4 regions of the Shewanella sp. LC6 genome follow, and region 3 is predicted to be linked to each of the others. Evidence: predicted binding sites of a transcription regulator. Region 3 holds the regulator's gene; each other region holds the start of a gene.
What was found. Region 3 encodes sigma-54, which starts transcription at its own class of promoters, with help from an activator protein. Its sites were predicted from a motif close to GTTGGCACGNNNNTNGNNT; they were not measured.
Positions count from the first base shown of each region.

Region 1 (2,208 bases), 600 kb from region 3:
CGTACTAACCTTAGATTTAGAGATCCCAAGCCTTCTTGCGGCCGCACTGAAACTTCCGGCTCTGGCCACATGAGTAAAAATCGCAATAGGTTCTAACAGTTCTAACATGGAAAGTCGCCTTAAGCAGTTTCGACAGTGATTTAAACTTTCGGAATAACGCAGGAATGCAGCATTCCATAACGCCTTAATATCTCACAGCAAATGGGTTCGTTGTAGAGATTTAAACCGAAAAAGTCAGCTAAAGTAGAGTGTTTTATCTGACTGAGTTGCCAGCTTTTCATTATATTTTAAGAGTATACCAAACATTAGTCTGAAGAATGTAACATTCCACACTAAATAGCCGCAAGCATTGGGATTAATATCAAGGTGCTTGGTAACAATTCCCCAATAAAAAGCCCCAAACACAAAGGTGCTGAGGCATTGATCATTTATACTGCTTTATTCATTTTGTCAGCTAGGCAAACGTTCTAGCGTAAAAACCTGTTTATTCCCTTAGATATCTTCTGCGATATCTACTCACGCAATTCGTGGTGAGTGTTTTGCGTCAACACGTAAGGTGCTAACTCAGGCACTTCTTTACGCAGTTGATTTTCAAGCACTAGCAGGTTTTCAAAACGGTCACATAAACGGTCGGCTTTCGCTTCAATCCCCTTGGATTGGGATTCAATTTGCTGCTCAATATCATCGCCTAATCTATCCATTTTTTGTGAAAATGCCTCCATCTTAGCATCGAAGGACTCACCATCGCCGGCAAGAATTTGGCCACCGATATTCATCATCAGGGTGCCAATGGAGTTTTGCACGATTTGCTCCATTTCCTGTTCAAACTCATCGTTAAAAGTGTTTTGCATCGACTCTTCGGTCGCACCAAGGTAAAAACTATCGCCCTGGTTGTAGGCTACGGCATCGACACGCTTCTGCACACCTGCCATCATTTCATCAAACTTAGCGCCAGCGGCATCGCCCATCAATGGCGTTAACGCCATACTCACAGCTTGAGAGGCCAGTGCAACCGCTTCATTGACTAATTCAATCACCTCAGGTACCTGAGTTGACACCTCATCGGCATATTGGCTAACTAGCTTCTTCTGCTTATCAGTTAAGGTTACCTGCTTGCCTTCAACGTATAACTTGTCAACCTCGATACGATACTTCTCGGCGCCCTTCTCGCTCATCACTAATTTTTTAGGTTCGACTTTCACATCATAATTAAGGGAAACCTCACAGCGCTCATCAATTTGCGGCTCGGTTTTCGCTTGTGCTGATTGCAAGCCAGAAGCACCTAAAATAACGCCCGATAATGCCACTCCAGTTAATAGCGTATTTATTTTCATTGTGGTTCATCCTTTAATCTGAGTAATTCGACTAAGCTAACATGCTAAAAGACAAAAAAGCAGAAGATGTGCCAACTTTGTAACAATATGATTAGTATGGAGTTATAAAAATTAGCACCGATAGATGATTAGTGATTTTCACCAATATTTAGCCTAAGGGGGCTAATAAAAGAGGTAAATCAGAAGATTGAACGTCCGAGACGCTGGCTGAGATGCTCAAGCATCGCCGTCCCCGCGAGGGAGTTACCTTGGTTATCTAATTCGGGTGACCAAACGCAGACCGAGAGCTCCCCAGGGATCACCGCAATAATGCCGCCACCGACACCACTTTTGCCAGGCATTCCGACACGATAGGCAAACTCACCAGCGCCATCGTACAAGCCAGAGGTTGCTAACAGGGCATTTAACTGCCGAGTCTGCACTTGCGAAATAAGCTCGGTACCGTCTAAAGTTTTACCGCGATTAGCTAAATACAGCATCGCCCGCGATAGATCGGCGCAGTTCATTTTTAAGGCGCAGTAATGAAAATAAGTGCGCAGCACTGTATCGACATCACCTTGAAAATTGCCGAAGGATTTCATCAGATAGGCGATGGCCGCATTGCGAGCACTGTGCTGATATTCAGAATCCGCCACTTGCTTATCGAAACAAACTTTATCGTTTTGACTCAGCGCCCTGACCAATTCCAACATCCGATGCTTAGGTGCCCCTAAACGGCTCTGTAATAAGTCAGCGATGACTAATGCGCCAGCATTAATAAAGGGATTGCGAGGTTTACCCCGCTCGAGTTCGACTTGGACTAATGAATTGAAGGAGTGTCCCGAGGGTTCTTTGCCGACGCGGCTCCAAATTTCGGTTTCTTCATATAAAGTTA
Region 1 covers NZ_CP043902.1:1,432,940-1,435,147, reverse strand. Annotated here, with positions in the region: gene FJD32_RS06415 (LysR family transcriptional regulator) at 1-108, opposite strand, end outside; gene FJD32_RS06410 (YggN family protein) at 513-1,334, opposite strand; gene glsB (glutaminase B) at 1,514-2,208, opposite strand, start outside.
Region 1: FJD32_RS06410 (YggN family protein) is a predicted target of sigma-54. The motif match lies at 1,392-1,410, and genes of this name have one in related genera.

Region 2 (2,208 bases), 240 kb from region 3:
CGCCATAGAACAAACCAATTGCAACGCAGGAGGCATAGAGTACCCAAATAACAGGGCGCATCTCGCCTTGAACTTTGAGGGCGGGTTTGATGGCGGCGGTGACGAGGGCGAGCCAAATCAATAATCCAACGAGAAGTAAGATTTGCCATACTCGACCAAGATCTATGTATTCATATCCTTGATGACCAAAGAGAAAGTTCATATCGAGGTCAAAATACTGTTGTACCCCAATCCATTCGCCCGCCATTGAACCGAGCACAACCACCACTAAGGCTACCCAGAGTACGTTAACGCCTATTCGTTGATATTTGGGTTCATGGCCCGATAACGCAGGAGCAATATACAGCCCTGTACCTAACCAAGCAGTGGCGATCCAAAATACGGCTAATTGGGTGTGCCAAGTACGCGTTACTGAATAGGGGAGTATTTCCGCAATAGGTAAACCATAAAACTCTTGGCCTTCTACCGCATAGTGAGCGGTAATGCCTCCGAGTAAAATTTGCAGTAAAAAGAGGCCTATCGCCGTAATGAAGTATTTGCCGACGGCTTTTTGTGAAGCGGTTGGTTTAGTGAAAAACAGCGGGTCTTGTTCCGACGGCTTAGGCAGACTTTCGTGCTTACCGCTGGCATGGTGCCATAGCAATCCACCAATACCCGCTATCAGGGTCACGATACTGAGTATCGACCAGACAATATTATCCGAGGTGGGAGTATTGCCTAATTGAGGATCGAACGGCCAGTTATTGGTGTATGTATAGGGTGCATCTGGGCGTTCAGTGATGGCAGCCCAAGCCCCCCAAAACAGGAACGCATTAAGTTGTTCTCGGCGTGTAACATCGGGCACTGTACCCTCTTTCATGGCGTATTGTTCGCGTAGTGAACTGAGTTTAGGGTCATCACCAAACAAGGATAAATAGTGTTGATTAACCGTGCGAATTGCTTCTACCCGTGTGGTCGATAGCCTAATAAGCTGAGTGCCATCGATCTGTTGTTCAACACTGTTATGGCGTAAATCATCCCTTAATGCTTGTTCAAGCCCCGCTTTTTCTTGGGAGCCTAGTTGCTCGAAAGGCGTTTGATATTGTTGCTTGGCGCGCAGGTCGAGCCAAGCTTGGGCTTCTCTGTGTAACCAGTCTGCGGTCCAATCGGGGGCGACATAGGAGCCATGTCCCCAAATCGAACCGAGTTGATGGCCGCCCATTGAGCGCCATACTAATTGACCTTGTTCTATATCATGTTCACTAAAGATAACTTGGCCATTCACATCGACAAATGCACTGGGAATGGGTGGTTTTTCTCGATAAATTTCACTGCCTACGCTCAGTAGTACAGTAAATGAGGCAATCAACACTAATAATAGTGCGATAGCGGTGAGTTTTTGTTTGCTCATAAATCCCCTTAATCCAACGTCATTTTGATACCTGTAATTTGCTATTGCGCAATATGTGCCAAGTATTTTTGTTATTGAAAATAAAGGAAAAAAATTTAATTTAAATTCTTAACAGTGTCTTTTTGATAGCAATAAAGGTTGTCACAATGACATTAATTGTCTTTATGACAGTCATTGGTGGGCCAATGTTGATAACACAATGAACTATTCAATTTAATGTGCTCTTTCAAGGTATTGCGGCGATAAATATGGTTAGGTGTATGTTTTTATCGATATAGTGTCTTTTTAGATGGTTACCGATATTTTTTTGATTAAAAATGGAAAGTTTGTATTGGATTTATTTTTTAAAGAACTTGATAAATATAAGCTTTATTTTATTTATGCTTATAGTTTGATGTTCTGGTTGTATTTGTCTTTTTATGTGTTTTTATCTGAAAATTAGCCTAAAGTTACTGTTGATGATTATTTTAGTGTAGATGATTGAAATTTAATATTTAAAACTCCAATAATCTGCATTTTTTATGCTAGTATAGAAACACTGAAATTTTTAATTGAGTCATTTTTAATCTAGGTGTTTTTGCTATCGTTTAGCTGAGCCAGCAGCATTTAAGGAGGCATGTGTGGATGCAGATTCCATCAATAGTTTTTTTCTGATCGGTGCCTTACATACTGCCGTGAGTGTTTTGCTTAGTCCCATGTCATCCCGTCTTGGGATACCTATCTTATTAATTTTCCTCGCCGTAGGTATTCTTGCTGGTGAAGATGGTCCCGGCGGTATTCTCTTCGATGATTATTCAACCGCTTATCTTGTCAGTAAC
Region 2 covers NZ_CP043902.1:1,080,209-1,082,416, forward strand. Annotated here, with positions in the region: gene FJD32_RS04845 (nitric-oxide reductase large subunit) at 1-1,390, opposite strand, end outside; gene FJD32_RS04850 (potassium/proton antiporter) at 2,011-2,208, shown strand, end outside.
Region 2: FJD32_RS04845 (nitric-oxide reductase large subunit) is a predicted target of sigma-54. The motif match lies at 1,435-1,453, and genes of this name have one in related genera.

Region 3 (2,208 bases):
GGCCAACCCCAAGTTTATTCTGCTTGATGAGCCCTTTGCGGGCGTTGATCCGATCTCCGTTATCGATATCAAGAAAATTATCGAGCAGCTTAAGAGCCGAGGCCTTGGTGTACTGATCACTGACCACAATGTGCGCGAGACCTTAGACGTCTGTGAACATGCTTACATTGTGAGTCACGGTAATCTTATTGCCGAGGGCACACCCGCAGAGATCTTAGACAATCAGCAAGTTAGGGCTGTGTACTTAGGTGAACAATTCAGGCTATAGTTACTAAAACAAAGCTAATAAGCCTTGAATTTGAGAGCGCTAGGCTCCATCCATATGATATCAAGCGACCTAAACTCACAATAATAACCTAGGGATCAGCGGTAACATGAAAGCGTCACTCCAGCTCAAACTGGGTCAACAGTTAACCATGACGCCACAACTTCAGCAGGCCATTCGCCTGCTGCAACTGTCGTCATTGGAACTGCAACAAGAAATCCAGCAAGCCTTAGACTCTAATCCTCTTCTCGAGCTGGAAGAGGAGCAATTTGACGCGCCTAGCGAACGTAAGCAAGATATCGCCGATACCGACTTTAGCGAAACGACAGCCCAACCACAGGAACAAGATAATTCCACCGTGGACATTGCCGAGTCGCTGACCAAAGAATCTCTGCCCGAAGAGTTACCCATGGATACCACTTGGGATGAAGTCTTTACCGCATCGCCAAACTCAGGTTCTGGCGCTAGCCGTGAAGATGACATGCCCTTCCAAGGGGAAACTAGCGAGGGGTTGTACGAACATTTAGAATGGCAAAAAAACCTCACGCCCTTCTCTGAAACCGATTTAGCCATTGCCACCGCGATTATTGATGCCATCGACGATCAAGGTTATCTCACTCAAAGCACTGAAGATATCCTCGAAGCCATGGGCAATCCCGAGATTGAACTCGACGAAGTTGAAGCCGTGCTCAAGCGTATTCAACACTTCGACCCCGTTGGTGTCGCGGCAAGGGATTTAAGCGAATGTCTGCTTATTCAACTCTCCCACTTCTCGCCGGATACTCCACACCTCGAAAACGCCCGCATGTTGATCAAAGATCATTTAGATCTGATCGCCGCTCGCGACTTTAGGCTGTTAATGCGTAAGACCAAACTGAAAGAGGACGAGTTAAGGGACAGTATTGCGCTGATCCAAACCTTAAATCCTCGCCCCGGTTTACTCATCACCCCTGTCGATGAAGAATATGTGATCCCCGATGTATCGGTGTCGAAGAAAAACGGCCGTTGGGTGGTCGAATTAAACCCTGACTGCATGCCAAAAATCAACGTAAATCAGCAATATGCAGCAATGGCCCGAAGTTCAAAAAATCAAGCTGATAGCCAATTTATTCGTGGCCATCTGCAAGAGGCTAAATGGTTTATCAAAAGCCTTGAAAGCCGCAACGAAACACTGCTCAAGGTGGCAAACTGCATAGTGCAATACCAACAGGGTTTCTTCGAATATGGCGAAGAAGCCATGAAACCTATGGTCCTTAACGATATCGCCGAAGCGGTAGAAATGCATGAGTCCACCATTTCACGGGTGACGACTCAAAAATACATGCATACCCCAAAAGGACTTTTTGAACTAAAATATTTCTTCTCAAGCCACGTCGGGACGGATGATGGCGGTGAGTGCTCATCCACAGCAATCAGAGCTTTCATTAAGAAACTGGTTGCAGCGGAAAACCAGAAAAAACCATTAAGCGACAGCAAGATGGCTCAACTTCTGGCAGAACAGGGAATTAACGTTGCGCGCAGAACCATTGCGAAGTACCGAGAAGCGATGCTTATTCCCCCTTCCAATCAGCGTAAAAGTTTATAGCCTATTGTGAGTATCGGAGGACGTTTCTATGCAAATAAACCTAAGTGGACACCATATCGAGATTACTGAATCGTTACGGGCATATGTTGAGGAAAAGTTTTCAAAACTTGAACGTCATTTCGAACAGATCAATAATGTGCACGTTGTGCTCAATGTTGAGAAAATGCAACAGATTGCCGAAGCGAGAATCAACCTCACCGGTGGTGAAGTCTTCGCGACTTCAGAGCATGCAGATATGTATGCTGCCATAGACGTCCTGATTGATAAACTTGATCGTCAGGTTATTAAACACAAAGAGAAGTTAACAAAACACTAGCAATGGAACTTCGTACCATACTGCGGCCGGAGTGCACAACCT
Region 3 covers NZ_CP043902.1:836,241-838,448, reverse strand. Annotated here, with positions in the region: gene lptB (LPS export ABC transporter ATP-binding protein) at 1-268, shown strand, start outside; gene FJD32_RS03770 (RNA polymerase factor sigma-54) at 375-1,850, shown strand; gene hpf (ribosome hibernation promoting factor) at 1,879-2,166, shown strand; gene ptsN (PTS IIA-like nitrogen regulatory protein PtsN) at 2,169-2,208, shown strand, end outside.

Region 4 (2,208 bases), 740 kb from region 3:
TGGTGAACCCTGAGCACTATGCAGTGGCGATAAAATATGATGTTAAGCGCTCTGCAGCACCTTTTGTGATTGCTAAGGGCGTCGATGAGGTTGCCTTTAAAATTCGTGAGGTAGCAAGGGCGCATAATATAGCCATCGTTACTGCACCACCACTTGCGCGGGCGATTTACCATACCACTAAACTTGATCAACAAGTCCCCGAAGGCCTATTTACCGCGGTAGCACAGGTACTCGCTTATGTATTCCAGTTAAGGCAGTATCAAAAAGGGCGTGGCCGCAAACCTATCCCTATTCCCGTTAATCAACCTATTCCTGAAGATCTGAAGTACTAGGGCGTGTTGACGTTTCATGGTTGTTTTTGCAGCAGTTTGGCTGGCTTTTATGCAAGGCAAAGTCCGTGCAGTGTAGTTATTCTACATAAACGGACGATAACGCGGCAGAAAAGCCAGCCAAATGCTGCCCGAAGGGTTCGTCTGGTAAGCCCTTACTCTTACTTTCTGTCATAAAAGCTGCTCGTCATTTGAGTAGAACAACCACACATCTTTCTTCGTTTCGGCCAGAATGAACAAAATCTAATTTCGAAACGTCAACACGCCCTAGGAACGATAGATGTTTCAGTATTATTTTTGCAGCCAAATGTAGCCCTCAGGAGTTATCTGGTAAGCCCTTACTCTTACTTTCTGTCATAAAAGCTGCTCGTCATTTGAGTAAGACAACCACACATCTTTCTTCGTTTCGGCCAGAATGAACAAAATATAATCTTGAAATCTCAACAAGTCCTAGTAACGAGTAAATAGTGCTCTAACGTAAAGTTAGCTAGCTACATATTAGCTTCACTACCTGATTGTTAGTTGTTGGCGTGCTTTTTGCTTTTAGGCTGTTATACGTCAAAGTTTAGGTATCTGTGAATGGATGTTAAAGCCTCCCTAGGCCAAGTAAAACAGTTGAAGCTAAGCTCTTTTAAGGGCATAGGTACGCCAGCACTAGTGCTTGCAGCATTGGCGATGATTGTACTGCCAATTCCCCCGTTTCTACTCGACATCTTATTTTCCTTTAACATTGCTTTAGCCTTGATTGTGCTTTTGGTCGCGATTTATACCGATAGACCTTTAGACTTTGCTGCCTTTCCAACCGTTTTATTAGTTGCAACACTGCTTCGACTTGCACTTAACGTGGCCTCGACCCGTGTGGTATTACTCGAAGGTCACAACGGTGGTGATGCGGCGGGTAAGGTGATTGAGGCCTTTGGCTCCGTAGTGATTGGTGGTAACTATGCCGTTGGTCTAGTTGTATTTATCATTCTGATTATTATCAACTTTGCTGTTGTTACCAAAGGTGCTGGCCGGATTGCTGAGGTGAGTGCTCGCTTTACCTTAGATGCGATGCCCGGTAAGCAAATGGCAATTGATGCTGACTTAAATGCGGGCATTATTAATCAAGATCAAGCCAGAACAAGACGGGCTGAAGTCACCCGCGAAGCTGACTTCTATGGCGCAATGGACGGTGCGTCTAAGTTCGTTAAGGGCGATGCTATCGCGGGTATCATGATTTTAGTGATCAACATTCTCGGTGGTTTTATTATCGGGATTGTGCAGCATGGTTTGACATTCTCTCAAGCCGTTGAAATTTATACCCTCTTAACAATAGGTGACGGGTTAGTCGCCCAAATCCCAGGCTTATTACTGTCAATTGCTGCGGCATTGATGGTAACTCGCCAAAATGAATCTGGCGATATGGGTCAGATGTTGATGAGTCAGATGTTTGACAGTCATAAATCGCTAGGGATTGCTGCTGGCGTATTGTTCGTTATGGGGATTGTGCCTGGAATGCCGCACATGGCGTTTTTAAGTTTCGCCGTTTTAACGGGATGTGCGGCTTATTTTATATTTAAACGTAATGAGGCTAAACGTGCCAAAGCCCTCGAACAAGTCAAAACGGGCCCAACGGAAAGAGCCGAAAGAGAGCCTAAGGAACTTAGCTGGGACGATGTGCATCATGTCGACACTATCGGTCTTGAAGTGGGTTACCGTTTAATCCCCTTAGTCGATAAAGGTCAAGGTGGAGAATTACTCAGCCGGATCAAGGGCGTACGTAAAAAGCTTTCGCAAGAATTGGGATTCTTGGTTCCTGCGGTTCACATACGTGACAATTTAGACCTTTCGCCTAATGCCTATCGTATTTCTCTTATGGGCGTTGTTGTGGGTGAGG
Region 4 covers NZ_CP043902.1:1,571,676-1,573,883, forward strand. Annotated here, with positions in the region: gene flhB (flagellar biosynthesis protein FlhB) at 1-332, shown strand, start outside; gene flhA (flagellar biosynthesis protein FlhA) at 909-2,208, shown strand, end outside.
Region 4: flhA (flagellar biosynthesis protein FlhA) is a predicted target of sigma-54. The motif match lies at 854-872, and genes of this name have one in related genera.